2 regions of the Blautia sp. DFI.1.216 genome follow, and region 1 is predicted to be linked to the other one. Evidence: predicted binding sites of a transcription regulator. Region 1 holds the regulator's gene; the other holds the start of a gene.
The links. Region 1 encodes HrcA, which represses chaperone genes, less so after heat shock. Its sites were predicted from a motif close to TGTTAGCACTCNNNNNNNNNGAGTGCTAACA; they were not measured.

Region 1 (15,025 bases):
CCTTGGATACCGCTTTCTCATTTCCCGGAATCGGATTGGAACTGAAAATAATAGTATCATTCGGTTTGATCACTATTTTCTTATGGATGTTTGCAGCCATACGGGAAAGAGCTGCCATGGATTCACCCTGGCTTCCTGTTGTGATTAGCACTACCTGTTCATCCGGGTAATTCTTAACCTGATCGATCTCAATCAGAGTCTGATCCGGAATGCGAAGGTATCCAAGCTCTGCTGCAGTTGTGATAACATTTACCATACTGCGGCCCTCTACTGCAACCTTGCGTCCGAAACGATAAGCTGTGTTAATGATCTGCTGTACGCGGTCTACATTGGATGCAAAAGTGGCAATAATGATTCTGTTTGTCTTATATTCATTGAAAAGATTATCAAACACATGTCCCACAGAACGTTCAGACATGGTAAATCCGGTTCTCTCTGCATTAGTACTGTCACACATCAGTGCCAGTACTCCCTTTCTTCCAATCTCTGCAAAACGCTGCAGATCAATGGCATCTCCGAATACAGGAGTATAATCTACTTTAAAGTCGCCGGTATGCACTACGATGCCTGCCGGAGAATAGATTGCAAGTGCAGATGCATCCTGGATACTATGGTTTGTCTTGATAAATTCAATTGAAAAATCACCAAGATTAATGACCTGTCCATGCCTTACTTCCTTTAACTTGGTAGTATTGGTCATATTATGCTCTTTCAGCTTATTTGCAATAAGGGCAATGGTCAGCTTCGTGGAATAAACAGGGACATTTACATCTTTGAGTACATACGGCAGCGCACCGATATGGTCCTCATGTCCATGAGTGATCACAAAGCCTTTTACTTTGGAAATATTCTCTTTTAAATAGGTGACATCCGGAATGACAAGGTCAATTCCGAGCATATCATCTTCCGGGAAAGCAAGACCGCAGTCTACCACAACAATGCTGTCTTCATATTCAAATGCTGTGATATTCATTCCAATCTGTTCCAGACCACCCAGAGGAATGATCTTTAATTTAGATGTTGGTTTCTTCGGTCTGCGGGAAGAATTCTTTATCGCAGCCTTAAATGGTACCTGTATTCCGTTCTTCTCTTTATCTGCCGGAGCCTTGCGGTCCTGCATTGGTTTTCTTCCATAAGAGTTTCTGTGCTGTGGTTTATATTTATAATTCTTCGGTCTGTTGTATGGCCTCTTCTGACCATGTCCGAACTGTCCGTCATGATTTTCACGCGCTTCATTATTAAACTGGTTGTTATTTTCGTTACTCAAGTACTACACCTCCATGCTACATTTCAAGGTCTACGTCATCTAACATTTGTTCAAATACTTTAAAAACAGCCTGCATCTCATCCTCGTCCTCGACCATTTCATAGCAGGCTTCCTGACTGTCATCCTCTGACACGTCTTTAAAAATATAGGCTGTCGCCTCATCATCCTGAGAATCAGATACCAGAAGATATGCAACTCCTCCGATCCTGGTCTGCTCCTCTACATAAAACTCCGCTTCTGTTCCGTCCTCAAGCTGAAATTTAATTTTCTCCATCTTATTAATCTCCTAACAGGACAGGGAATCCAGATATCCCTGCAAAATAAAAACAGCAGCCAGCTGATCCAGATACTGCTTGCGGTTCTCTCTGCGCACACTGGCTTCCATTAAAGTACGATTGGCTTCTACTGTTGTCAGACGCTCGTCCCACATGATCACTTCAAGACCTGTACGTCTCTCCAGCATTTCTTTAAATTCCAGTGATTTTTGGGCACGTTCTCCAATCGTATTGTTCATGTTCTTCGGATATCCAAGCACGATCTTCTCCACGTGATATTCCGAAACAAGTTCTTCAATACGGGCAAGTGTCTGGCGCAGGTGGTTCTCCTGTTTACGCCAGATCGTCTCTACACCCTGAGCGGTGATCCCCAACGGATCACTGATAGCTACACCGACTGTTTTTGATCCATAATCTAATCCCAGAACCCTCATATCAGCGTTCCCAGGATTTGTTCTTAATATACTCGTTTAAAAGTTCCTCTACCAGTTCGTCGCGCTCTACCTTCATGATCATGCTTCTTGCGCCCTTATGACTGGTGATGTAAGTAGGATCTCCGGACATAATATATCCAACGATCTGATTGACCGGATTGTATCCTTTCTCATCCATTGCTGTGTAAACGAGATCCAGGACTTCTTTTACCTGAAGTTCCTGGTCTGGTTTTGTTCTGAAATATTGGGTATTACCCAGATTGTTCTCTGCCATTTTATTCACGTCCTTACCTGATTTATTGTCGCAAAGCCTTCTTAGTAATTCTGCTTTGCTATGTATTGCAAATTTCGTATACAATACACATATTTTCTTCTATATTTTAATATAATTTCACGTATTGTGCAACCGCAAATTTATTGATGATTATTCGTTACTGTTGTTACTGTTCACACACCACTATTCCGCTGAGAATGAAGTGAACTGTAACTATTCTACTCCCAGAACCTCACCTGTTAATGTATGTTCTTCCAGGAATTCTTCAGCTTTTACAGTAATGATGTCATTCACACTGTAGTTGTCCTGTTTTTTCACTGCTGTTTTAATATATTCCATACTGTGGCCGATATACCACTGCTCTCCGTTAATCTCTACTTCTTCCTCAAGAAGTACTTTCAGTTCACCGCCGAGCATGGATTTTTCATATTCTTTCGCATGCTGTTCATTTAAAGCAAGCATCTTGTCACTTCTGACCGCTTTCTGTGCTTCAGTGAGCTGTCCGGACATGGCTGCAGCCTTTGTTCCATGGCGGCGGGAATATTTGAAAATATGAGTTTCATAAAAATGAATGCTCTCTACGAAATCATAGGAATCCTGAAAATCTTCTTCTGTTTCCATCGGAAAACCAACGATCACATCTGTGGTAAGTGCAGGATTTCCCAGATATTTTCTCAGAAGCCCGCATTTCTCTGCATATTCTGCGCTTCTGTATCTGCGATTCATTCGCTCCAGTGTGGTATCACATCCGCTCTGCAGGGACAGATGGAAATGCGGACACATTTTCGGCAATGCGGCAATGCTCTGCACAAATTCTTCCGTGATGATTCCCGGTTCCAGGGAGCCCAGACGGATTCGTTCGATTCCTTCTACCTCATGTACTGCCCGGATCAGGGAAAGCAGTGTTTCTTTCTCTTCTGCCGGGAAATCTACACCATAAGAGCTTAAATGAATTCCTGTCAGAACGACTTCCTTGTATCCTTTTACTGCAAGTGCATGAACCTCATCCATTACATGTGCGATCTTACGGCTTCTGACACGACCTCTTGCATAAGGAATGATACAGTAAGTACAGAATTGATTACAGCCGTCCTGAACTTTGATATATGCGCGTACATGCTCTGCTGTATGATCAATTGCCAGTTCTTCATATTCTTTTGTCTGGTTGATCTTGAGCACATGTTTCTGTTTGGTGTGCTGTTGCTCATATTCCTCGAGTACCTGGACAATATTTCCCTTCTGATTGTTTCCAAGGATCAGGTCTACAGCCTCATCTTTATCCAGTTTCCCTTCATCTGTCTGTACATAACATCCGGCTGCGATCACGATAGCATCCGGGTTCATTTTCTTTGCTTTGTGCAGCATCTGTCTGGATTTACGGTCTGCAATGTTGGTTACTGTACAGGTATTGATTAAATATACATCAGCCCCCGGTTCAAAAGGTACGATCTCGTAGCCCGCTTCTTCCAGAAGCTGCTGCATGGCTTCTACTTCATAGGCGTTTACTTTACATCCTAAGTTGTGAAGTGCAACTTTTTTTCCCATTCTTTCCTCCTAATTGATTTTTCTGTTTTTATAATTCTATACCTGCATACTCATTTTCTGTAGTCTGGACTTTGTATACATGCTGACATTTCGAAAACTTATATGCTTACAGAATAGATTTTGTTTTCGCTCTAGTTATTGTTCATTTTCTACAAAACAGTCTGATATTTTAGCACTGTTCTACATTTTCACTAAATCTTTCTGGAAATTTTATCCGTTTTCACCTTGACTTTTATGGTCTCTGCCGTTAAGATGAAAACTGTAAGCTGACAGACAATCAGGTCAGCAAATAACTATTATTAAGGGAGGTTCTCATAATGAAAACAGTTAAAATTTCACTGAACTCTATCGATAAAGTGAAAGCGTTCGTTAATGAAATCAGCAAATTCGACTGCGATTTCGATTTAGTATCCGGAAGATATGTAATCGACGCAAAATCTATCATGGGTATTTTCAGCCTTGATTTATCCAAACCAATCGATTTAAACATCCACGCTGATGGCGCTGCTCTTGATACCGTTATGGCAATCGTAGGCAAATACGTTACAGAATAATTTTTTCGCAGTCATTGAGGAACTGTTTACCAGTTCCTCTTTTTTTGTATACCAGAGTTTCAAGTTCAAACATAAGGAAGTAGCGTCAGCAGATTCCGAATGTTTGTAATCGATATTAATCAATCTCAATAATCTCAACAGTCTCCAGCGCTGTCTTCATGAGTTCGTCAATTTTTTCTTCCAGTTTTGTTTCAGAACGGTGGATCACGTTCAGGTTTGGTTTGGTAACCGGATGTTTTGCCACGAAAATAGTACAACAGTCTTCGAATGGCTGAATGGATGTTTCATAGGTTCCGATTTCCCAGGATCTTTCTACGATTTCCTGTTTGTCGAATCCGATAACCGGACGGTATACAGGGAGTGTGCAGACTTCGTTTGTTGCTGCAAGGCTCTGCAGGGTCTGGCTGGCAACCTGACCGATGCTTTCTCCAGTGATCAGACCGAGACATCTGCTTTCTTTTGCGAAATGCTCTGCAATACGCATCATGTAACGACGCATAATGATAGTCAGCTCATCGTGCGGACACTGGTCGTAAATATAGAGCTGGATATCTGTGAAGTTTACCACATGGAGGCGAATCGGTCCACTGTATTTTGCTACCTGTTTTGCCAGGTCTACAACTTTCTGTTTTGCTCTTTCGCTTGTGTATGGCGGAGCGTGGAAATATACAGCGTCAATCTTAACACCACGTTTTGCGATCATGTAACCTGCTACCGGGCTGTCGATTCCGCCAGAAAGGAGAAGCATAGCTTTTCCGTTTGTGCCGATTGGCATTCCGCCTGCGCCTTTGATGGTCTGGGAATATACATAGATCTTGTCTCGGATTTCTACGGAAAGAGTCAGGTCCGGTTCATGTACATCTACGCTTGCATCCGGAAACTCATCCAGGATACGACCGCCGAGTTCTGCACTAACTTCCATGGATGTGATCGGATAAGATTTCTTTGCTCTTCTTGTATATACTTTGAAACTTCCGTCGTAGTTCGGATGGCAGTTCTTCATGTAGGAAACTACGTCCTTTGCCATCTGCTCGAATCCCTGATCTTCGTAGATCACTACAGGGCAGATTCCAACAATACCGAATACATGCTGCAAGGCTTCTACAGTTTCATCATAGTCATACTGCTCCGGGCAGAATACATAGATTCTTCCCTGTTCTTTCTTTACTTCAAACTCACCTTCTACTTTGGAAAGGGCGATGTTCATCTGCTTTACAAGGGCATCTTCGAAGATGTATCTGTTCTTGCCCTTGATGGCGATTTCTGCGTATTTTATTAAAAATGCGTGGAATATCATTTGTTTCTCCTTCTCTTATTTTGCTTATAATAAATTGTTTTATATAATATTAGAATTAATATTTTTCTGGATTTAATATCTGTAATTTTCAAATAGAATTCATATAAATGCTATTAACAACCTTTTCAAATATTCCTGAGCTTATCTCAGGTTCCATTCCAAATATCACTTATAACTATTATTTGTTATCTGCGTGCATAGCGTTTCAGCATCGGCAGTACTTCATTCAGAACTTCCAGGCAGTAGTCAACTTCTTCGAATGTATTCTCCTCTGAGAAGCTGATACGTACAGTGTTCTCGATCTGTGCATTGCTCATTCCCATTGCTGAAAGTGTTGCACTTGGTTTTCTCTTGTGACTGGAGCATGCGCTTCCTGCTGATACATAAATATTTCTATCCTCTAATGTGTGAAGCAATACCTCGCTTCTGATTCCCAGAAAGCTGACGCTTAAGATATGCGGTGCGCCTTCTCTGACAGGCATTCCGTTGATTACTACATCGTCAATCTTAGAAAGTCCTTCTGCCATGCGTTCTTTGAGCTGGTAAAGATGCTCTACTTTCTCGTCAAAGTTCTGGTACATCATCTTCGCTGCAACACCAAGTCCTGCGATTCCCGGTACATTGTCTGTTCCGGAACGCATGCCATTCTGCTGGCCGCCGCCGAGAATCAGAGGCTGCACTTTTGCCTTGCTGTTGATGTACAGGAATCCAACTCCTTTTGGTCCATGGATCTTATGTGAGCTGACAGACAGAAGATGGATATTCCATTTCTTCGGATAAATACGATATTTGCCGAATGCCTGGATCGCATCTACATGATACAGCGCCTTCGGACACTTTTCCTGGATCATGGCACCGATTTTCTCTACAGGCATAACCGCACCGGTCTCATTATTTACCATCATTGTAGATACGAGAATGGTATCCGGCCTTAATGCTTTCTCCAATGCGTCAAGTTTTACTACTCCATGCCCGTCTACAGGAAGAATGGTCACTTCAAATCCCTGTTCCTGCAGAAAAGCTACCGGCTGGCTGACTGCAGCATGCTCTACTGCAGTTGTGATAATGTGATTACCGCTTCGTTTGTTGGCAAGCGCACCACCGATCAGAGCCAGGTTGTTTGACTCTGTTCCGCCGGAAGTGAACAGGATTTCTTTTTCTGTTACTTTCAGTATCTGTGCCAAAGTTCTGGCAGATTCTTTGACATACCCTTCTGCGTCTACACCTTTCTGATGCATGGCAGATGGGTTTCCGAAATCTTCCATCATTGTTTTTACCACGATGTCCTTTACTTCTTCAAAGCAGCGGGTCGTGGCTGAATTATCAAAATATGCTTCCATTTTTGTTCTCTCTTGTTTCTATTATTCATTTTCCAACTGGAACATCAGAACTGAAAGAATCGCAAGTCCTGCTGTCTCAGTTCTGAGGATTCGTCTTCCAAGTGTAATCGCATGGGCACCTGCTTCCAGTGCCTTTGCTACCTCTTCTTCCTCGAATCCACCCTCCGGTCCGATAAAGATACCGACAGACTGTCCAGGCTTAATCTCGCTGAGGATTTCTCTGGTTTCTTTCATTCCTTTGGCAAGTTCGTACGGGATCAGTTTTACATCTAACTGTTTCGCAAATTCCAGTGCCTGTTTGTAGGTCATTACTTCATGAATCTCCGGGATCAGCATTCGCTTGGACTGCTTTGCTGCACTCTCTGCGATCTGCTGCCAGCGAACCACCTTCTTTGCTGCCTTCTTAACATCCAGTTTCACCACACATCGCTTTGTCTCTACCGGGATTATAGAAAAAGCTCCCAACTCTACTGCTTTCTGGATGATCAGTTCCATCTTGTCTGCTTTCGGCAGTCCCTGGAAAAGATAAATTTTATTTGGCAGCTCATATTCCGGCTCCTGTGCATAGAGGATATGCAGCAGAACCTCATCCTCTCCCAGTTCTTCAATCTGGCAGTGGTATTCTTTATCTCCTCCGTCACTGATCCACACATCCTCCCCACATTTCATGCGGAGAACGTTTTTAATATGATTTACATCCGTCCCATTGATGTGGATACGGTGTGCCTCTTCCTCAATCTGATAAGGCTCCACGAAAAAACGCTGCATAGGATCAGTCCTTTCTTGCTGTTACGGAAACCCACTCGCCTTGATGTGTCACTTCTACGACCGTCAGGCCTGCTGCTTTTACTGCCTCCACTACAACTTCTTCTTTCACATCAAGAATACCGGAAGTAATGTAGTAAGCGCCTTTTTTCATCTGGTTTACAATTACCGGTGTCAGAGGGATCAGAACATCTGCAAGGATATTTGCTGTTACGATATCATATTTTTCATATCCTGCCTGATCCTGAATCGCTTTATCGTCAATGATGTTTCCGATCACCATATCAAAAGTTTCATCCACGATCTGGTTTGCTTCTTTATTCTCTGCAACTGCAGGAACTGCACATGGATCAAGGTCTGTTCCCAGTACATGTTTCGCACCAAGTTTCAGGGCAACGATACCAAGGATACCGCTTCCGGTTCCTACGTCAAGCATCTCTGTATCCGGTGTTACATATTTCTTTAACTGGCGAATCACAAGCTGAGTAGTCTCATGCATACCTGTACCGAAGGCTGTACCCGGATCAATGTGGAGGATCATCTTGTCTTTATCCTCTGCTTTTACTTCTTCCCATGACGGTACGATAAGGATATCATCTACATAGAACTGGTGGAAATACTGTTTCCAGTTATTAATCCAGTCCTTGTCCTCTGTCTGAGATTCTTCAATGGTAGCTTCCCCGATGTCCATAAAATTCTTCAGGTCATCTAATGCTTCACGAACATCTTTCAGGATTGCTTCTTTGTCTGCATCTTCTTCCAGATAAAAATTCAGATAGGCAACGCCGTCATCTGCAGGTCCTTCCGGCATAATATCTACAAACATCTGAGCCTTGTCTTCCTCAGTCAGAGGCTGTTTGTCCTGAATTTCCACGCCTTCAATGCCGACTTCTGCAAGTGTGCTGATAACGATATCTTCTGCTTCTGTTTTCGTTTTTACTGTAAAACGGTTCCACTTCATGTAATTGTCTCCATTTCTTTATGTTATATAATTAACTATTATCATCCAAAAATATGTCTGGCCCATTCTCTGTTACTCTGCAGCTATTCCCATAATGCAGCATCTCACCACATCCAGTCAATTCTTATTTACCCACCGACTGCATGCTTCACTTATTTTTTCAAAAAAATGTCTGAATATCTCGTGGCGGTTTCCTTTGCTGTAAAATCTCCACGCCAGTTCTACCAGTGCAACTCCGGCAATGGCATCCACCAGATAATGCTGTTTAAGCACCTGGGTAGAAATAATGATCAGTATTGCAAAAGTCAGTGAAAAATGCTGATACCATTTTGGAATATTCTCTGATTTACTGACTCCGCGCCAGCTCAGCCAGCTTACATAACAATGGATTGACGGAAATAAGTTAGACGGACTGTTTCCACCATCCATGAGATAAACAAACTTAAGCATCTGCTGGGACCATGTAGTTCCTGCAATCTCAGGTCTGACATTGGTAGTTGGCAAAACCAGAAAAATAATAAAACATGTAATATGAACAGTCAGATCAGTTGCCACAAACCGATAAAATCCATCTTTTCCTCTCTGTGCAGCCAGAATATAATTCACAGCCCAAAAAGGAAATGCCAGAATATAAATCCAGATAAACTGTGGTATTAACGGCACTGCCCTGTCCAGTGACATGGTAAAATCAAAATGATATCTGTCTGCTGTCAGTACTCCGCTTCCCCAGTAAATAAGACAGTTTAATACAAAAATGCTTATCAGCGGCAAAATTACCCATACAGGGAGATACTTCTCCCGAAAAGCTGCGATCTTCTCTGTTTTTGTCAAATATCTCTCCATTTCTCAGGAAACTTTTATTCCTGTCTGTTCATCTGATTTTTACCGTTACTCTTCAATATACACGACTATACAAAAAAAGAAAAGAGGGTAAACCTCTTTTCTTTAATTTTCTTTTATAATTAATCCTCAAAAGTCTCTTTTAATTTATCCATGAAACTCTTTTTCTTCTTTTCCGGTTTTTCAAAATCATCAGAATCTTTTGATTTCGGACGGTTACCACACGCCTCATCGAATTTGCGCAGTGCTTCTTTTGCTTCTTCGTTGAGGTTTGTAGGAACCTGCACAACGAAAGTCACATAATGATCGCCACGTACATTCTTATTTCTCAGAGACGGTACACCTTTTCCCTTCAGACGGATCCTTGTGTCTGTCTGAGTTCCGGGTTTCACTTCATATTCAACCTCTCCATCCACTGTGTTGATACGTACAGTACCGCCCAGTGCTGCCTGCGCGTATGTAAGAGGCGCAGTAGAGAAGATATTCATATCCTGTCTCTGGAAGATCGGATGACGTGCAACATTTACTTCTACAAGCAGATCGCCTCTCGGGCCTCCGTTTGTACCCGGTTCACCCTTCTCACGGATGCGGATGCTCTGACCATTGTCAATACCTGCAGGTACAGATACCTGAATCTTCTTTCTTGAAGATGTATATCCGGTTCCGCGGCAGGAAGTACATTTATCCTTGATGATCTTACCTGATCCATGACAATCCGGACAAGTCTGTACATTACGCACCATTCCAAACATGGACTGCTGTGTATAAACAACCTGACCTTCTCCATGACATTTCGGACAGGTTACCGGTGAAGTACCCGGCTTCGCACCTGTTCCATGACAGGTGGTGCACTCGTCTTTCAGTACGATCTCCAGTTCCTTCTCACAGCCAAAGACAGCTTCTTCAAAAGTAATATTTACGCGTGCGCGGAGATTAGCTCCCTTCATCGGACCATTATTGGCACGTCTGCTTCTGCTGCCGCCGCCAAATAAATCGCCGAAAATATCGCCGAAGATATCACCCATATCAGCACCGTTAAAATCAAAACCTCCGAAGCCGCCGCCGGCACCTCCGCCACCGTTTTCAAAAGCCGCATGGCCAAACTGGTCATACTGTTTTCTCTTCTCCGGATCGCTTAAGATGGTGTAAGCCTCTGTTGCCTCTTTAAATTTCGCCTCAGCCTCTTTATCTCCTGGATTTACATCCGGGTGATACTTCTTGGCCAGCTTACGATATGCTTTTTTAAGTGTTGCGTCATCGGCGCTTTTGTCCACGCCTAAGACTTCATAATAATCTCTCTTATCAGCCATGATTTTAATCCTATACCCGTTTTATTTATAACACAACTATTCAGTGAGAGAGACTCTCCCACTGAACAGTTATTATTGATATTTCCGTTGCAAATCTCTGCTTTTACAGAAATGTCACATTATACTTCTTTGTAATCAGCATCTACAACATCATCGTTGTTTCCTGCATCTGTGCTGCCTGCTGCACCGCCGCCCATATTCATGTCCGGTCCTGCCTGGCCGCCTGCCTGCTGTGTCTGCTCATACATTTTAGCGAAAAGCTTCTGAGCACTTTCCATCATCTTCTCCTGAGCAGCTTTGATATCTGCTACCTGAGAATCTGTCATCTCTTCTGCATTTGCAGTCTGAGACAGTAAATCTTTCAGTGCGTTCAGGTCTGCTTCTACAGCAGCTTTATCATTAGCATCGATCTTGTCTCCGGCTTCTTTCAGTGCATTCTCAACCTGGAATACCATGGAATCAGCATTGTTTCTTGTATCGATTGCTTCTTTACGTTTCTTATCCTGTGCTTCAAACTCAGCAGCTTCTTTTACTGCCTTGTCGATATCGGAATCAGACATGTTAGAACCAGCTGTGATTGTGATGTGCTGTTCTTTACCTGTTCCAAGATCCTTAGCAGATACATTTACGATACCGTTTGCATCGATATCAAATGTAACTTCAATCTGCGGAACACCACGACGTGCTGGCGGGATTCCGTCCAGACGGAACTGACCAAGGGATTTGTTGTCTTTTGCAAACTGACGCTCACCCTGTACAACGTTGATATCTACTGCTGTCTGGTTGTCTGCTGCTGTTGAGAAAATCTGGCTCTTTCTTGTAGGAATTGTAGTATTTCTCTCAATCAGTCTTGTTGCAATACCACCCATTGTCTCGATGGACAGTGACAGTGGAGTAACATCCAGAAGAAGGATATCACCTGCACCTGCATCACCTGCAAGTTTACCACCCTGGATAGAAGCACCAAGTGCTACACACTCATCCGGGTTCAGGTTCTTGCTTGGCTCTTTGCCTGTTAACTGTCTTACTTTATCCTGAACAGCCGGGATACGGGAAGATCCACCAACCAGAAGTACCTGGCCAAGTTCAGATGCTGTGATACCTGCATCTGAAAGTGCACGACGTACCGGTTCTGCTGTCATTTCTACTAAGTCATGTGTTAATTCATCGAATTTAGCTCTTGTAAGGTTCATATCGAAGTGTTTCGGGCCTTCTGCTGTAGCTGTGATGAATGGCAGATTGATGTTTGTAGTTGTTGCGGAAGAAAGCTCTTTCTTTGCTTTCTCTGCAGCTTCTTTTAATCTCTGAAGTGCCATCTTATCATTGCTTAAGTCTACGCCTTCTGCTTTCTTAAACTCTGCAAGCATGTAATCTGTAACTTTCTGGTCGAAGTCATCACCACCAAGACGGTTGTTACCTGCTGTGGAAAGTACTTCGATAACGCCGTCACCGATTTCGATTACAGATACATCGAATGTACCGCCACCTAAATCGTATACCATGATCTTCTGTTCTTTTTCATTGTCAAGGCCATATGCAAGAGCTGCTGCTGTTGGCTCGTTGATGATACGTTTTACATCAAGACCTGCGATTTTACCAGCATCTTTTGTTGCCTGACGCTGAGCATCATTGAAATATGCAGGAACTGTGATAACTGCTTCTGTAACTTTCTCACCAAGGTATCCTTCTGCATCTTTTTTCAGTTTCTGAAGAATCATAGCGGAAATTTCCTGTGGGGAATATTTCTTGTCGTCGATTGTTACACGATAGTCAGTACCCATCTCTCTTTTAATGGAAGAGATTGTTCTCTCTGCGTTTGTTACTGCCTGACGTTTTGCAGGTTCACCTACAAGACGTTCTCCTGTTTTTGTGAAAGCGACAACTGATGGTGTTGTTCTTGCGCCTTCTGTATTAGCGATAACTGTTGGCTGTCCGCCTTCCATTACGGCTACACAGCTGTTTGTTGTACCTAAGTCAATACCAATGATTTTTCCCATAATCTTGTTCCTCCTGTTTATTTTCAACTAGATTTGATATATTCTATATTTTCATGTAAATTAGTTGGCTACTTTTACCATACTGTGGCGGACTACGAAATCCTTGTAGGTGTAACCCTTCTGGAATTCTTCTACCACAATATTCTCACCAGCTTCTTCATCCTCCACATGCATTACTGCGTTGTGGAAGTTCGGATCAAATTCCTTACCCACTGCTTCAATCGGTTTCACGCCCAGCTCATCTAATGTGGTGATCAGCTGTTTATAGATCATCTTCATGCCATCTGCAAAAGAATCTCCTTCAGGTGCCTGTGCAAGACCTCTCTCGAAGTTATCCACAACCGGAAGCATTTTCTCAACTATGTCCTTGGCTCCGATGATATACATGCTGGATTTCTCTTTCTCCGTTCTCTTACGGAAGTTATCGAATTCAGCCATGTTTCGTTTCAGCCTGTCTGTAAGTTCTTCAATCTGCTGTTCAAATTTATCTTTTTCTTTTTTCTTCTTGCCGAAGAAAGAAGTTTTTGATTTGCTGTCTTTCTTGTCATCCTGGGAAGCTTCCTCGTCTCCGTCCTCTACCGGGATTTCCTCTGTTTCTGCTTCGCCGTTCTCTACAACTTCAGGTTCATTCTCAACAGTTTCTTCTGTTACCGGAGTATCTGTTGTCTCTTCTTCCTGAGCTGTGTTCTTTGTTTCTTCTGACACTCTCTATTACCGCCTTTCTAACTCTCTTTCTTAATCAGTTCGTCCAGCTGGACTTTCAAAGCCTTCAGGCTGTCAACTACGTTTGCATAATCCATACGCTTGGGACCGATGATACCGATGGTACCATGCATTCCTTTTCCAAGTTCGTAAGTGGCTGTGACTACACTGCAGTCTTTCATGGTCTGCACCGGCATCTCATCACCAATGTACACCTGAATTCCTGTGTTCTCTGTATCAGACATTCTCTCTTTCACCAGGTCTACCAGATCCTGCTTCTCTTCAAATGCTGAAATCAGCTCGCTCGCTTTGCTTGTGTCTGCAAGCTCCGGATACTTGAAAATGTTGGTTGCTCCTGAAGTATATATCTGCATATCGTCTTCGTCTACCTGGATGGTGTCTGCCACTGCATCAAGGACTGTGCCAACCACAGAGCCATGTACACCTGCCTGTTCTTTCAGGCGGGCAATCATTCCCAGGTTGATATCCTGAATGGGCACCCCATTTAAGTTGGTGTTAAGAAGAAGATTTAATTTCAGGATTGTCTGATCGTCCATCTCCTCATCCAGATTGATGATCTGGTTTCGGATGACATTGTTATCACTCACTACTACTGCCACAAGCTGAAGGGGTGTCACACGGGAAAGCTGGATGAATTTAATCTTGCTTCCGCTGTACTGTGGAACAGAGATCATTGTTGCATAGTTGGTATTGGAGGCCAGTACCTTTGCTACCTGCTTCAACATTTTATCCAGTTTGTCAGTTTTCTCTATCATGAGATCCTTGATTTCCTGAACCTCTGATTCCTTTTCTTTCATCAGCTCGTCTACGTAGAGGCGATAACCTTTATCAGAAGGAATTCTTCCGGCTGAGGTGTGGGGCTGTACGATATATCCCATATCTGTCAGGTCTGACATCTCATTCCGGATGGTGGCAGAGCTTACATTTAAATCTGCAAACTTGGAAATGGTCCGGGAACCCACCGGTTCGCCTGTTTCCATGTAGGTTTTGATGATGGCTTTTAGTATTTTCTTTTTACGATCATCTAATTCCTGATCCATGAAGTTCCACTCCTTTACTGCCTTTGTTTTTGGTTTGTTAGCACTCATGTTTTAGGAGTGCTAACACCTTATGCTCATAAGATAGCACTCTTGATTTGGTTTGTCAATATTATTTTGTGAATTTTTTGTTATTTTATGAACAATAGGGGTTATTAAGATTATGTTATAGAAAGGGGACGCGGGGAGAAATTATTGATATTGTGTGCGGTTTCGGACGCTAAGAGATACTAAGTCTGCAGAAATCTGCTAAAGGCATGAGCCGGCTTGTCAAACTCGCTCCGTCGCAAACTCCGCTCAGACAGGTGATGCAGCCGGCTCATAACGCAGATTTCTGCAGACTAAGTATCTCTAAGCATCCTGCAAATGCACACAATATCAATAATTTCTCCCCGCTGGCTGTTCA
Region 2 (15,025 bases), on a different contig from region 1:
TCCGTATTCTCCCAGCATTTTCTGTGCATATGCAGGATTTCCATAAGAATTTTCATAATTTTCGGGCAGAATATCCTGATATAATTCATGATTCTGTTCCTGAAGTTCTTCAAGATTTTTCCCCGCAATTCCATGGTCCATCACATGAATCACCTGCTGTAAAAACATTGCTTCTTTTGTAAAAAAATCGCAGTACGGTTCTTCTGCCATTTTCTCGTCCGGTATCTGAGCGATTCTTTCTTTCGCCAGTTCATACCGTTCCATAACCCATTCGTCCAAACTATATTTCTCCTTTTTCTATCAGACTTCCCTGTTAATCAGCCGGAAATTCCCATCAGAAAGATTCCCAGCCATCCGATCATTATGATTCCGTTTGCAATAGAGCCAATCATACCTGCTTTGTGTGTCCGGTTTTCTTCTGAAAAGCTTTTCAGTCCCATCGCAAATCCATATACAGACAGAAGCATTGCGCAAAGACTGATCCCGCCTACAATATATCCGTATTGTCCCTGCAAAAAAAATGCCAGCAAAACTGCAGTCACAAATAAAACCAGTGAAACAGCCGCCAGCACTGCTGACAGTTTTCCCTGCTGTGCCTCTCTTTTCTTTGCAAACGCATATCTATATCTTTTTGCCATAAATTTTTCTCCTCAGGTGATCGCAGATAAAAAAAAGCAGATATCCAAGAGCCGCCCCTGCTGTATTCAATATCATATCATCTACGTCAAAGCACCCAACCTTTGTAATAAGCTGGATGACCTCTACCGTAACACTAAGCCCAAATCCTGCCAGTACGATCAGCCATCCGCTTCTCATTTTGTCCAGAATAACCGGCAGTATAAATCCAAATGGAAGAAAACCAATTACATTTCCAAAAAGATTTGTAACTACCGCCATAAGTCCAAGCTGTTTTCTGTATACCCAGAAACGCCTTATCTCAACAAACGGTATCAGATTATATCTGTACTGTCTTTCTTCCATTGCTGCTCTTCCGTATTCTTCTGAAAAGAACAGAAAATAAATCAGTGCCAGAACATACAGGATAAACAAAATGGTTCCCAGTGTCCGTATGATATGCTTCGTTTCTTTTTTCAATGTTTTCTCCTGTTTCTGAAGCCTTTTATATCAATATCTCTGATTTCTTTTTCAGCAGTCTTGCACCGTTTACGATCATCATGATCCCTGTTACGATTCCCGTTGCCAGTACAATGATCCCGACTGTCAGACTGCAGGCTCCTGTGGAAGACATGGTTTTATAAATTTTTTCGTTCATAATCGTCCTCATCAGTATCATGATCTGCTTTCGCAGATCATGATATCTTATTTATAAATCGCTGTTACCTGTATTTGCTTATTTTGCACCGTACTGCTCATAATATGCGTCGATTGCGGCTTTCAATGTATCGTCAATGATTACTTTTCCTTTATATTCTTTATTATAAAGATGTTCAATGACCTCTTTCATTGTAACAATCGCATTTGTTTCAAACCCATAAAGGTCATGGACTTCGTCAAGGGCACACTTCACGCCGCCTTTTCCGACTTCCATGCGGTCCAGAGAAACCATAAGACCGACGATTTCCACATCAGCCGCACCTTTTACCTTCGGTACTGTCTCTTCCATGGATTTACCGGATGTTGTTACATCTTCGATCATCACTACACGATCGCCGTCTTTTAATTTACTTCCGAGGAAGCTTCCCTTATCTGCACCATGGTCTTTTTCTTCCTTACGGTCTGAACAGTAGCGAATTTCTTTTCCATATAATTCGCTGAATGCAATTGCAGTTACAACACTTAACGGGATTCCCTTATATGCAGGTCCGAAAAGCACATCGAAATCATCGCCATATTTATCATGAATGGCATGTGCGTAGTACTCACCCAGTTTCTTTAACTGAGAACCTGTCACATATCCGCCTGCATTCATAAAAAACGGGGACTTTCTTCCGCTTTTAAGGGTGAATTCTCCGAATTTCAGAACTTCACTGTCTACCATAAATTCAATAAATTCCTGTTTATACTGTTCCATCTTATGTTATGCCTCCTGTATCTGTTTTATTTTACAATACCAACCATCTCTTTTACGGAATTGAATCCATTCTTCTTCATGTACGCTTCAATTCCATCGATCACTTCCAGTGTCACTGCCGGATTGTGGAAATTTGCCGTACCCACAGATACCGCGCTGGCTCCTGCAAGAATAAACTCAATTGCATCCTCTGCGCAGGAAATTCCGCCCATTCCGATGATCGGGATATTGACTGCCTGTGCAACCTGATAAACCATACGGACAGCAATCGGTTTCACGATCGGTCCGGAAACACCACCGGTTTTATTTGCAAGCGCAAAAGTCTTCCTGTTGATATCAATCTTCATTCCTGTCAGTGTATTGATCAGGGATACCGCATCTGCACCGCCTGCTTCCGCACCTTTTGCAATCTCTGTGATATCTGTGACATTCGGTGTTAACTTCATGATCACAGGCTGTTTTGCAATCTTTTTGATCTGAGCGGTAAGTTCCTCTACATGATGTGCATCCTGACCAAATGCAAGGAATCCTGCGTTTACATTCGGGCAGGAAATATTAATCTCCATCATATCAATTGGCTGATCTGCCAAACGTTCCACCACTGCCAGATATTCTTCCGGCGCATGACCGCATACATTTACAATGATCTTTGTATCATACTGTTTCAAAAAAGGAATATCCCTCTCACAGAAAAGATCGATACCAGGATTCTGCAGACCAATCGCATTCATCATGCCTCCGTAAACTTCAGCCACACGCGGAGTCGGATTTCCGGCCCACGGGACATTGGCTACGCCCTTGGTTGTCACTGCTCCCAGCTTATTAATATCTACATAATCAGCAAATTCTGCTCCTGAACCAAAGGTTCCGGATGCCACTGTTACCGGATTTTTCCACTCTACGCCGGCAATATTTACACTCATATCCATCAGATTTCCACCTCCGTAGAAAGAAATACCGGGCCATCCTTGCAGATTCTCTTATTATTCACATTGCTATGTGCATCTTTTTCTCTGGATTTGCACACACAGGCAAGGCAGGCACCGATTCCGCATGCCATACGTTCCTCCAGGGAAATATAACATTCAATCCCATTTTCTTCGGCATATTTCTTGATTGCACGAAGCATCGGAGTTGGTCCGCAGGCATAGATCACGTCCGCTTCCAGAGCATTCTCTCTGATAGCATCCATAACATTGCCTTTTGTTCCCACACTGCCATCCTCTGTGGCAATATAAAGTGTTCCCGCCGCCTCAAATTCCTCTCTGAGGAACGTATGACAGTCCCTGTATCCTGCAATGATCTGTTTTTTCTCACATTTCATCTGCTTTGCAAGTTCCAGGATCGGAGGAACACCGATTCCACCACCCATAAGGAAAACTTTTTTCCCCTCAGCCTTCTCTACAGGAAAACCATTTCCCAGAGGTCCCAGTACCGGAATGGTATCTCCGGCTTTCATCTGTGAAAATTCATCGGTTCCGGTTCCCTGTCCGGTCACTCTGTAAACCAGATGAAGACGGCCATTTTCTTTGTCAATCTCACAAAGACTGATCGGTCTGGGAAGAATTTTGGATTTATCATTTGTATAAAGAGATACAAACTGTCCTGGTTTCGCATCTGCTGCGATTCTGTCAGTCTGGATCCACATACTGTAAATGCCTGCACCAATGCTCTCCTGACTTACAACAGTGCAGATTTCTCTTGTCTTTTCGCTCATTTCATGCCTCCTAGCGATTGTTTAAAGCAGTACTGATGTCTTCGATCATATCTTTTACCGCCTGGCGGGATGCATCTGCATAATTTAATTCACCAAAGGAAGCATATTTTTCCTGTTTGTAAGCTGCAATGATTCCTCTGGAAGAGTTGACGATCGCACCAAGTCCGTCTTCATTAAAGAAATGAACAAGATCGGCACCTTTTCCGCCCTGTGCACCATATCCTGGTACCAGGATGAAGGTTTTCGGCATGATCTTACGGAGAGTTTTTCCCATTTCCGGATAGGTTGCACCTACTACAGCACCTACATAGCTGTATTCATTTCCCATATGTGATTCTCCCCACTGGGCAACCTTCTCTCCAACCCACTCATAAAGCGGACGTCCGTCAATGATTCTGTCCTGAAACTCTCCGCTGGACGGATTGGATGTTTTTACGAGTACAAAAAGCCCTTTGTTCTCTTCTTTACATACATCGATAAACGGGTTGACACTGTCAGATCCCATATATGGATTGATTGTCGCAAAATCTTCGTCAAAACCTGCGATCCTGTTACTTCCCACCTGAACTTTACCCAGATGTCCGACTGCATATGCAGCAGATGTGGAACCAATGTCACCTCGTTTGATATCTCCAATAACTACCAGACCTTTTTCTTTGCAATAATCAATGGTGTTCTTATATGCCATTAAGCCCGGAATACCAAACTGCTCATACATTGCGATCTGTGGTTTCACTGCAGGGATCAGATCGCTGATCGCATCAACGATTCCTTTATTATACTGCCAGATAGCTTCTGCTGCTCCCTCTAATGTTTCCCCCAGTTCAGAAAAAGCTTTCTTCTGAATATGCTGCGGGATATAGTTGAGCATCGGATCCAGTCCTACTACGATAGGAGCGTTTGTTTTTTTAATGTTTTCAATAAGTTTGTTGATCATGAGTCTTTCCTCCTGAATATTGATATGGTATTTTTATGCATTCTGGTATACAACTTTTCCATCACAGATTGTATAGAGAATTTTTCCCTTTACTTTCCATCCGTCAAATGGTGTGTTGCGTCCTTTGGAAGCAAATTCATTTTTATCTATTTTATATTCGTGATCAATGTCTGCAATGACAATGTCTGCCGGATGTCCCTTCTGAAGTGTACCTCTGTCACTTCCCAGAATCTGTGCCGGGTTCCAGCTCATTTTCTCAATAAGCTGTGAGATTGTAAGAATTCCAGTTTCTACAAGTGCAGTATAAGACAATGCAAAGCTTGTCTCAATTCCCACAATGCCAAAAGCCGCATTCCGGATAGAGCCTGTCTTCTCCGGCACTGCATGAGGTGCATGATCTGTACTGATCACTTTAAAGGAACCATCCTTCAGTCCTCGGATCAGTGCATCTACATCTTTCTTCGTACGAAGAGGAGGGTTCATCTTATAGTTTGGATCATCACATTTAATATCATCGGAAGTGAGGATAAAATGATGCGGGCAAACCTCTGCTGTGATATTGTCCAATCCCTCTTCCTTCACAATCTCCATCATCTTCGCAACACCTTCTGTGGAACAATGGCACAGATGCAGTCTTGCCCCTGTCTCTCTGGCAAGAAGAATATCTCTCGCTGCGATCACATCCTCAACTGCATTGCAGATACCTGGCAGACCAAGTCTCCGCGCATTCTCATCCTCATTCATACATCCATCACCGCGCAGATCAATATCCTCACAGTGAGCAAAAATCGGAACATTGAATTTCTCTGCCACTTCCATAGCTTCTTTGCAAAGCCTGGTATTCATAACAGATTTGCCGTCTTCAGATAATGCCGGGATTCCCGCTTTTACCATTCCTTCGATATCAGAAAGTTCCTGTCCCTTCTCCCCCTGCGTAATGGCACCTGCCTGGAGCACATGAATGCCGGCAAGCTGTTTTGCCTTATTATGCACATAATTTACACGATCCGGACTGTCAATTACCGGTGTTGTATTCGGCATTGCAACAACCGTTGTCACACCACCTCTTGCAGCAGCCCGGGAACCTGTCTCTATATCCTCTTTCTGTGTCTGTCCCGGATCTCTGAAATGAACGTGAAGATCGATCAGTCCCGGCATTACCAGACATCCCTTCGCATCTATTACTCTGTCGCTTTTATCTTTTATTTTAAGTTTCTCACCGATCTCGGTGATCACGCCATCTTCCAGATAAATATCGCCTTTCTTATCAGTATCAGTAGCCGCATCTACGATACGTCCTCCCTGAATCAGAATACCCATGCAATTCTCTCCCTTCGTTGTCGTTTGACAATAACTTTCTGATATACATAATACACGAAACTTCTTCTTTTATAAAGCCTTTTTTTACTGATGTGCAGTCTTTTTTGCTTGACAATTCAAAATGCGGGAGATATAATCAGTTCATATCTGGATTATTTAATGTATAGTCACTGGTTTTTAGAGATTATATAACAGTATATAATCTGTAAAATCTGGTGATTTTTTTATTTGCCAGAAACTATATAATTTTTTTATTTTTTATGGAGGTAACAACATGAACAAGGGAACTGTAAAATGGTTCAACGCAGAAAAAGGTTACGGATTTATCACTGGTGAAGACGGTGCAGACGTATTTGTACATTTCTCCGCTATCAATGGTGAAGGATTCAAATCCCTTGAAGAAGGACAGGCTGTAACATACGACTTAACAGAAGGTGCTCGTGGTATGCAGGCTGCAAACGTTACAAAATTATAATTTATAATTTTTGTTAACGCGAGAGGATTGAATTCCGCACTTTTCTATACGGATTAAACCTCAAAAAAATCCCCGGATCATCCGGGGATTTTTTATTGTCTTCTTTCAGTTATCAGTTAATCTGACAAATTTTCTCTTCTATTTGGCATCTGTGCTGTCTGCATCTGCTGTTACCGCATCATCTGTTGTTTCTGCAGATGCGTCATCTGATGTCTCTTTATCATCTGCTGTGGCTGTATTATCTTCTACTTCAGCTTTATCCGCTGCATCTGTATCTGAGGATTCTGTTTCAGAAGCATCTGCTGCATCATCAGTAGAATCAGCATCTGCACTGTCTGTATCAGTGGAAGCTGTTGTGCCTTCTTCTGCTGTATCTGTATCAGCACCGTCTGCATCATCAGATGTATTTGCTGACAGATTCGAAATGTAATTGTCAAGTGCAGTAGTATCCATTACTGTATTCTGAACCACATTCTCTTTGGCTCCTGTCACTTTTACATATGCAGAATAACCAATCCATGCAACAATCACAACACAAATGAATGCCCAGGCAAACATTTCCAGTCCAAAAAGTACTTTTTCTTTTCTGTCTGTTTTGTTATGCAGTCCTTTTCTGGCCTTATAAGCATCGACTTTCTTCTGGCTCATGATAGATCTCCTTTGCATCAATATTTCGTATTTTTTGATTATAGCACACTTTACTGCAAAAGGAAACAATTAGTTTATACTGCAACGATCACTCCGCCGTCATTTGCATACATAGAACTTACACCCGCTGTATCAAGGACTACGATCTTTGCAAGTTTCATTCTCTCTTCAAAAGCCTCTTTGAGCACCTGTGCTCTTGCCGGACAATTGCAGTGACTGATGGCAAGAACCTTCTCTGCACTGTCCGGGGTTTTCTCGATCACCTGCTCTACAAGCTTGATCAGAGCACGATTCATGCCTCTTGCCTGATCCAGCTGGCAGATATTTCCATCATCCGTAGAACCCATGACCGGTTTGATTTTCAATGCACTGGCCACTAACGCTTTCACTTTGCTCAGACGGCCGTTCTTTCTCAAAGTATCAAGATTCTCAAGTATAAAAAATGTATGCTGTCCTTCAATATAATGTTCCACAGTTGAAACAACTTCTTCAAAACTCATCCCTGCTTCTTCGCATTCCTGTATCTTCATTCCGATCAGGCTTTCCCCGATGGATGCGGAACGTGAATTAAACACATGTATTTTTTTATCCGGATGGTCTTCCATAATAAGATCTCTGCCAAGTAACGCACTGTTATAGGAACCACTCAGCTCAGAAGACAAAGTCACTGCATAAATATGCTCAGCCTCGCAGTCATATGCTCTCATATATCTCTCAGGTGACGGGCAGGCTGATTTCGGACATTCCGGGCAGGCTGCCACTTTATCAATAAACTCTGCCTGATCAAATGTTTCATCATCTATGATCTGTTCAGCTCCTACCATCAGAGTCAGTGGAATGGATTCAAAACATTCATCTTTCTTCCATTCGTCCAAAAGTTCTCCACAACTATCTATGATAATCTTATATCTCAATTATATCGTCCTCTTTTCCATTATATGTAGTATTCAATACCAGATATATCTTATCACACCGCTTTACGTTTGAAAAGACTTTTTAATAAAAACACTGTTCTTTTTTTCAAAAGTGCTTTATAATAAAAAGACGCTTCCCGCAAAGTGCAGGAAGCGCTGCCTGATCCACAAAATATGTTCAGAAATATGCAGCAATCCAGAAGTCTTTTTTTAATTCTGAACAGCTATAAATCATGTTATCAGAGAGGTGTTGTATGCTTGCTTTAAAAATTACTGATGTAAAAGATTTTATGAATAAACTCCTGATCGGTGAGGTATTTGACCGTTTTTCTCTTGTCGAGGCATCTGTGACAACCTTCAACACTTTTACCATAAACGGAAAACTTCATTACGATTTCTTTGATACTGACACAAAGGCTGCTTTTGAGGAGAATTCCACAGAATATTCCCTCTGGCATGATGTAAAACCTTATTGTTTTTCTATCATACGCGGCAGACGCACACCTTTGAATTTCAGGATTGTATTTGAACTTTCTCATGATCAGACACAGTCGTTGTTAAAAAATGAACAGCATATTGCAGATATTCCTGTGCAAAGCTTTTATCTGAATATCCGGTACAAGAACCAGTCCCTTTTATGTACAACAGGTGTTTCTTATACTTCATTCAGTCCGGATAAACGTCTGGAACATCTCTGGGATGATTCCATGACTGTTTTTCTCTCCAGTCATCACATTCCCTGTGAGAAATTATGAGTAGATTCTGTTATCAGTCTTTATCCGAATAACGCAGATAATAGACCAGAATATCTATAAACTCACTGTTCGTCGGTTTATCTGCCATTGTACACCCTGCCATTTCTTCCAGTGTATCCTTATGATTCATCCAACATAAGTTTACCAGTGTTCTTATGTTGTGTTCTACATTAGACGGCGTTGATTTATATTTTCTTGCAATGACCGGATAAATATCTTTGGTGACTTTTACCGGTCGCTCATAAATTTTCTGTGCCATTTCTACTGCATCCACAACATAATAATATCCTTTATACTTTGATGTTGCACCCAATTTTCTAATAACTCCATAAACTGCACTCATACATCGTTCCTCCTGTAACTTCCATAATCTGTGTTTTTACAGATTTGGATATCTCATTTATTTACACACATTTCTCTATAAGTAAATGAAAGTCACGATATTGGCTGCCCGGAAGCACCATTGCAGTCACTATTCTCTGTAACCCGTTATATTTTCTGCGGATTCGGCATATTCATTAAAATATCGGCAACTTAATAATAGGAATTCATAAGACATTTGTCAATACCAATGTAATTGTTTTCCACAAAAATAAGGAGCAGAAGTTATTCTCCGCTCCTTATTTGATATTCTGCTATTCTGACAGGCGTATCTGTCCTCTCATTGATCTGCCGGCAAATTGCCTGCTTTCTATCTTATTTTGCAACCATCAGCAAAATTTCATTGCTTCTCTGAACAAATCTGGTCATTTCGTCCGGTGAAAGCTGTTTATGGCTCATCATCGCAAGGTCATACAACTGTTCACAGATAAGCGGAGCCTTGTCAGATTCCTGATTCTCTGCCAGATATTTAACCAATGGATGATTCGCATTCAGAACCAGTGTTTCCTGTCCGCCAAACATATTCGGATCCATTCCATACATATTATACATCTTCATCATATCCTGCATACGGCGGCTCTCTTCGGAAAGAGTCATCATTGCTGATACATTTTCATTTTTCAGATTCTCAACATGTACTTCCAGTTTATCTTTATTAAGGCTCTTGCGGAAAAGTTCTGTCAGTGCTTTGACAGTTGCTTCATCGGCAGTACCCTCACCCTTCATTTCTTCGGTCAGATCAGCATCAATACGCTTAAACTGTACTTCCTGATGTTTCTGCTCAAGACTGGAAATAAATGCACTGTCAATATTATGCTTCAGGATAACGGCATCTTTTCCTGCTTCCTTAAACATATTGATATACTGACTCTGCTGAACTTCATCAGTTACATAGAAAATTACTGTCTTCTCAGGTTCTTTCGCTTCCGCATTGTCTTTGTTTTCAGACTCTGCTGCATCTTCTTTCTTTTCTTCTGTCTGAGCCTCAGTTTCTTCTGTTTCTTTTTTATTCTCTTCAATGCAGTCCTTTAATGTGAGATATTTGCCATCAAGGTTCTTAAAGAGTACATAATCTCCCATTTTCTCTGCAAACTTAGCATCTTTAATACAGCCATATTTAATAAACGGGCTGATATCATCCCAGTATTTCTCATAAGATTCTCTGTCAGTCTTGCACATTCCGGTAAGCTTATCTGCCACTTTTTTGGAAATGTATTCAGAAATCTTCTGTACAAATCCGTCATTCTGCAATGCGCTTCGTGACACGTTCAATGGAAGATCCGGACAATCGATCACACCTTTCAGAAGAAGCAGGAATTCAGGAATTACTTCCTTGATATTATCTGCGATAAATACCTGATTGTTATAAAGTTTGATCGTTCCTTCAATGGAATCATACTCTGTATTGATCTTCGGGAAGTACAGGATACCTTTTAAATTAAACGGATAATCCATATTCAGATGTATCCAGAATAACGGTTCCTTATAATCCATAAATACCTTGCGGTAGAATTCCTTGTATTCATCATCTGTACATTCATTCGGATGCTTCATCCAGAGAGGATTGATATCACTGATGGAAACCGGACGTTTATTGATCTTTACTTTATCCTTTGCAGGAGAAACTTCAACAACTTCCTTTTCACCTTTATCATTTTCTTTTTCTTCTGTCTTTGCTTCCTCATGAATATGTTCAACAACTACATCATCGTCTCTTAACTCAGATTCATCAATTGTCTCATATTCCTGAGGTGCATTTGCTTTGGAAAGGTAAATATGAACCGGCATGAAAGAACAGTATTTCTCAAGGATCTCACGCATACGGTACTCATTTGCAAATTCCAGGCAGTCTTCATTCAGGAACAGGGTGATTTCTGTACCAATCGTATTCTTGTTACCTTCCTGGATATCATATTCTGTTCCGCCATCACAGGACCAGTGTACAGGCTGTGCACCTTCTGTATAGGAAAGTGTATCAATATGCACTTCATCCGCTACCATAAATGCAGAATAAAATCCAAGTCCAAAATGACCGATCATCTGATCATCTGTAGTTTTGTCTTTATATTTCTCAAGAAACTGAGTTGCACCCGAAAAAGCAATCTGAGTAATGTATTTCTCTACTTCATCAGCAGTCATGCCAATACCATTATCGATGAATTTCAGAGTTTTCTCATCAGGATTAACAATTACCTGAATCTCCGGTTTGTATCCTTCCGGAAAAGTATATTCTCCCATTACTTCCAGTTTTTTCAGTTTAGTAATCGCATCGCATCCGTTGGAGACCAGCTCTCTTACAAAAATATCATGATCGGAATATAACCATTTCTTGATGATTGGGAAAATATTTTCACTGTTGATTGATAAATTTCCATGTTTTACAGCCATGCTGTCCACACTCCTTTTTGTTTTTAATCATTTGCCGCAACTTTATCTGTCAATATACTGCATTCTTATCTGCTCTGCCTCCGAAGCCAAGACTATCCTCTCCTGTTTATCCTTTGAAATAGCTTTTGACTCCTGTAAGTTGCTTCTCTGAAAGATATAGTAATACCATTTATTCCAAAAGTCAAGAAAAAATTAGCACTCACCAAAAATGAGTGCTAATAATTTTATATTTTACATATTCCCCTGTATTTTTTCTTCAGATAACTCTTATTTCTTTCGTCTTTTGTATACCACAACTCCCACAATACATCCTGCTGCAATCGCCAGAATAATCACAAACGGTGTGATATTAGTCGTATCTCCTGTCTTTACCGCTGTTTTCGCAGTTGCTCCATTCGGCTGTGGAGTCGGAGTTGCAGTTACAGTCTGCGCCTGCGTAATACTGAAATTCACCTGTTTAGTATCCTGCTCCCCTGTATTCTTCCATTCACTTCCATTATACTTCTGACGGTCAAATGTAACTGTCAATGTGTAGGTTCCGGCCTTCGTAATTCCAAATGCAGCAGTATAAGGTGCACTGCTCCAGCTATTTGTATTGATCACTTTCCAGTTATACGGTACATAGCGGACATCTCCCTTTCCCGGACTTTCATTGTCCATACCCGCTCCGACTGCTGTAAATGTAATCTTTGACTGTGTTGTGTATCCATCTGAACTGATTCCTGTAATCTTATTATCTGCCGGATCTGCAATTTTCGCCTTGCGGGCAGCTTTAACCGTAAACTGAACTTTCACTTCTGCACTGATCTGCTGTTCATTATCAATCACAACTGACTCTGTATAGGAGCCGGCCTTTAACCCCTCCTTCGGGCGGATTTTAAATGTACAGCTCTCCCCCGGTGCAAGCTCTGTGGCTGAAAGTTTCCCGATTTTAAAGTTTTTACCTGACGGTGCATTTAAAGTTACATTTGTATTCCCCTCATTCGTCACTGTAACTTTCTGCGCTTCCGGTGCCTCACTATATCCTTCTTTTGCTTTTCCAAAATTCAGTTCTTCCGGTGTTACGGATAATTTATAAATCTTTTTCAATTCCGAAACAGTCGCAGAAGCTTTGATCGTTGTTAATACATCTTCCTGTCCTTCCGAACTGGTCTGGGCTATCTGAATACTGTCCAGATAATTGCCGACTTTCAGACCGGTCACCGGTACTGCTGTAAATGCAGCAGAATCTCCCGGCTCCAGCACTGATGCCGAAAGTTCCCCAATATCAAAATACTCTGCATATGGCTGCATCAGCGAAACAGTTGTATTTCCTGTATTGGTAAGTGTAATGGTCGTCGCTTCAGGAGTATCATAACCTTCCTTCAGATCATCATAACTGAAAGATTCCGGATCTGCCTGAACTGCTGTGATCTGTTCCTGTTCTGCCTCTTTTACAGATACTTCCGCAGTTACCTGCACTGCTACTTCCGGATCCTCTTCACTTTCAAATATCAGGGTATCACTGTAATCACCCTTCGTCAGACCGGTTTTTGGCTGTACCATGAACATAAGAGAATCACCTTTTGCAATCTGTATTCCTGATACAGCTTCACTTCCATCTTCGTTCATCACCTCAAAATAATCTGATTTCGGTATCTTTAAAGTGACAGTTCCATCCCCTGTATTTGTTACGGTTACGGACAGTGTCTCATTGGCCTGTGTATAATTTTCTTCGATATCGCTGAAATTAAGACTTCCTGTATTTACATCAAGAGACTGTGCCTCAAGAGATGCATCTGCATTGTCACCTGCCGATGGAGCCTCGCTGTCATCCGGCGTCTCTGTCGGTTCTGCAGAAGGCTCATCCGAAGGCTTCAGATCTTCGTCATCTGATGAATCATCCTCACCTTCAACTGCAATCTTCGCTTCAAAAGAAACCTCAATACCTTCTTCCGTCCGGTATGTGATCATATCATCATATTCACCCGGTTCCAGCCCTTCCCTCGGCTGTATCCATACGCTTACAGATTCACCTGCACTCAGCGGTTCTGTAATATCCTGAACCATAAAATGTTCCGGACTGATCTCCTGAAAATTCAAGTTCTCATTTCCGGTGTTCGTAATCTGCACATACTGTGCTTCCACATCCTCAAGATCACTCTTTACTGTTCCAAAATCACAAATCTGATCTTCGCTGTCCTCTACAGTGGCAGTCGCTTCGTAAGTCTTTTGATCTTTCTCTGATCCATCTGTCTGCACATTTCCGTTCTCATCCACCTGCAGCTGATCTTCTGTATAAATTTTCATCTGGGAATCATCAGTACCTTCTGTTGTTTCCTCCGGCTGACCTTTTGTGTTCTGAGAGTCATCTTCCTGTTCATTCCCTGCATTCTGCTGTACATCTTCTGTTCTATCTACATCCTGATTTTCAGAATCCTGACTGCCTTCTGCATTATCTGCTGTTTCTTCCAGCTGTGCCTCCTCTGTTCCATCTGCCGTTTCTTCCAGCTGTGCATTCTCTGTTCCATCTGCCGTTTCTGTCTGCTGTGTATCCTCTGCTTCCTGTTCCACTGCTTTCGCCTCTTCTTCAGTTGCAGCTACCTCTAACGTCTTTGCAGTAAGAATACCTGTCAGTCCGCTTCCATCTACAGGGGTCAGATCAAGCACCAGTCTGCATCCCAGATCATCCTGAGTGATCGTATAGGTCTTCTCAGTACCTACCTGTGTTAACTCCTTCTCCCCTGTCTGTCTTGACCAGGAAAAAGTGAAATCTTCATCTGTAACCCCTTCCGGTGTAACCTTTGCATAATCTGCACTCACTACTACGCCTACAGCTGCCAGTCCCTTAATCTTAAGCTTACCGCCCAATTCTCCTGACGGAGCTGCCGCAAAAACCATGGATGGAATCATTGAAATAACCATCATCACAGTCATTACAACTGCAAGAAATCTCTTTCTCTCCATCTGTAGTCCTCCTTTTCATTTATAATAAAATTTGTAATTATTCAGCAGCCACTCTGAAGGTACTGAATAATTACAGTTCTGTGATGCTTCTGTGTCTGTCTGCCCTTTTCATTCCCATCACAGACCACAGCACCGTTTTTCTCTTTATAAAAGCATTATAGCATCGCATTTTCCGGAAATGTAATCTGTATTTTCTCCCTTAAAACAACTTCAGCCCCTGAGTATCAGAGTTCAATTTTCTCCAATATTCAGGGACCGAACTGTGTTTTACAGTTATTTCTCCGATATATCACGTGATATCCATAATTTGACCGAACAGTTTTTATCCTTCTACTATCAGATATTTTCCATCCGGCAGAGCAAATACTTCACTTGCATCTTCCAGTTCTTCATCTGACATTCCTTCCACATCAGCGCCTGACTCTTCCAGATATTCTCTCACTTCTTCAATAGAATCCACAACCTGCGCCATGCAATCCTCAAGGAATGCTTCCGCTGCTTCATATGATTCT

Region 2: a site for HrcA is predicted at 11,758-11,788, ahead of htpG (molecular chaperone HtpG). Genes of this name have one in related genera too.

Annotation. Positions count from the first base shown of each region.
Region 1 covers NZ_JAJDML010000041.1:16,131-31,155, forward strand. The annotation lists gene LJE11_RS14145 (ribonuclease J) at 1-1,120, opposite strand, end outside; gene LJE11_RS14150 (DUF1292 domain-containing protein) at 1,284-1,541, opposite strand; gene ruvX (Holliday junction resolvase RuvX) at 1,554-1,976, opposite strand; gene LJE11_RS14160 (IreB family regulatory phosphoprotein) at 1,978-2,250, opposite strand; gene mtaB (tRNA (N(6)-L-threonylcarbamoyladenosine(37)-C(2))-methylthiotransferase MtaB) at 2,464-3,795, opposite strand; gene LJE11_RS14170 (HPr family phosphocarrier protein) at 4,113-4,349, shown strand; gene thiI (tRNA uracil 4-sulfurtransferase ThiI) at 4,465-5,646, opposite strand; gene LJE11_RS14180 (cysteine desulfurase family protein) at 5,832-6,986, opposite strand; gene LJE11_RS14185 (16S rRNA (uracil(1498)-N(3))-methyltransferase) at 7,008-7,754, opposite strand; gene prmA (50S ribosomal protein L11 methyltransferase) at 7,759-8,712, opposite strand; gene LJE11_RS14195 (phosphatase PAP2 family protein) at 8,830-9,543, opposite strand; gene dnaJ (molecular chaperone DnaJ) at 9,675-10,862, opposite strand; gene dnaK (molecular chaperone DnaK) at 10,982-12,859, opposite strand; gene grpE (nucleotide exchange factor GrpE) at 12,920-13,564, opposite strand; gene hrcA (heat-inducible transcriptional repressor HrcA) at 13,582-14,622, opposite strand.
Region 2 covers NZ_JAJDML010000050.1:4,752-19,776, reverse strand. The annotation lists gene LJE11_RS15500 (aminopeptidase) at 1-264, opposite strand, end outside; gene LJE11_RS15495 (DUF6142 family protein) at 318-638, opposite strand; gene LJE11_RS15490 (VanZ family protein) at 622-1,095, opposite strand; gene LJE11_RS15485 (hypothetical protein) at 1,121-1,273, opposite strand; gene pyrE (orotate phosphoribosyltransferase) at 1,352-2,032, opposite strand; gene LJE11_RS15475 (dihydroorotate dehydrogenase) at 2,059-2,961, opposite strand; gene LJE11_RS15470 (dihydroorotate dehydrogenase electron transfer subunit) at 2,961-3,749, opposite strand; gene pyrF (orotidine-5'-phosphate decarboxylase) at 3,760-4,686, opposite strand; gene LJE11_RS15460 (dihydroorotase) at 4,720-6,006, opposite strand; gene LJE11_RS15455 (cold-shock protein) at 6,281-6,481, shown strand; gene LJE11_RS15450 (hypothetical protein) at 6,620-7,129, opposite strand; gene LJE11_RS15445 (DegV family protein) at 7,204-8,043, opposite strand; gene LJE11_RS15440 (DUF5721 family protein) at 8,298-8,798, shown strand; gene LJE11_RS15435 (sporulation initiation factor Spo0A C-terminal domain-containing protein) at 8,812-9,141, opposite strand; gene htpG (molecular chaperone HtpG) at 9,495-11,567, opposite strand; gene LJE11_RS15425 (COG1470 family protein) at 11,835-14,513, opposite strand; gene LJE11_RS15420 (glyoxalase) at 14,836-15,025, opposite strand, start outside.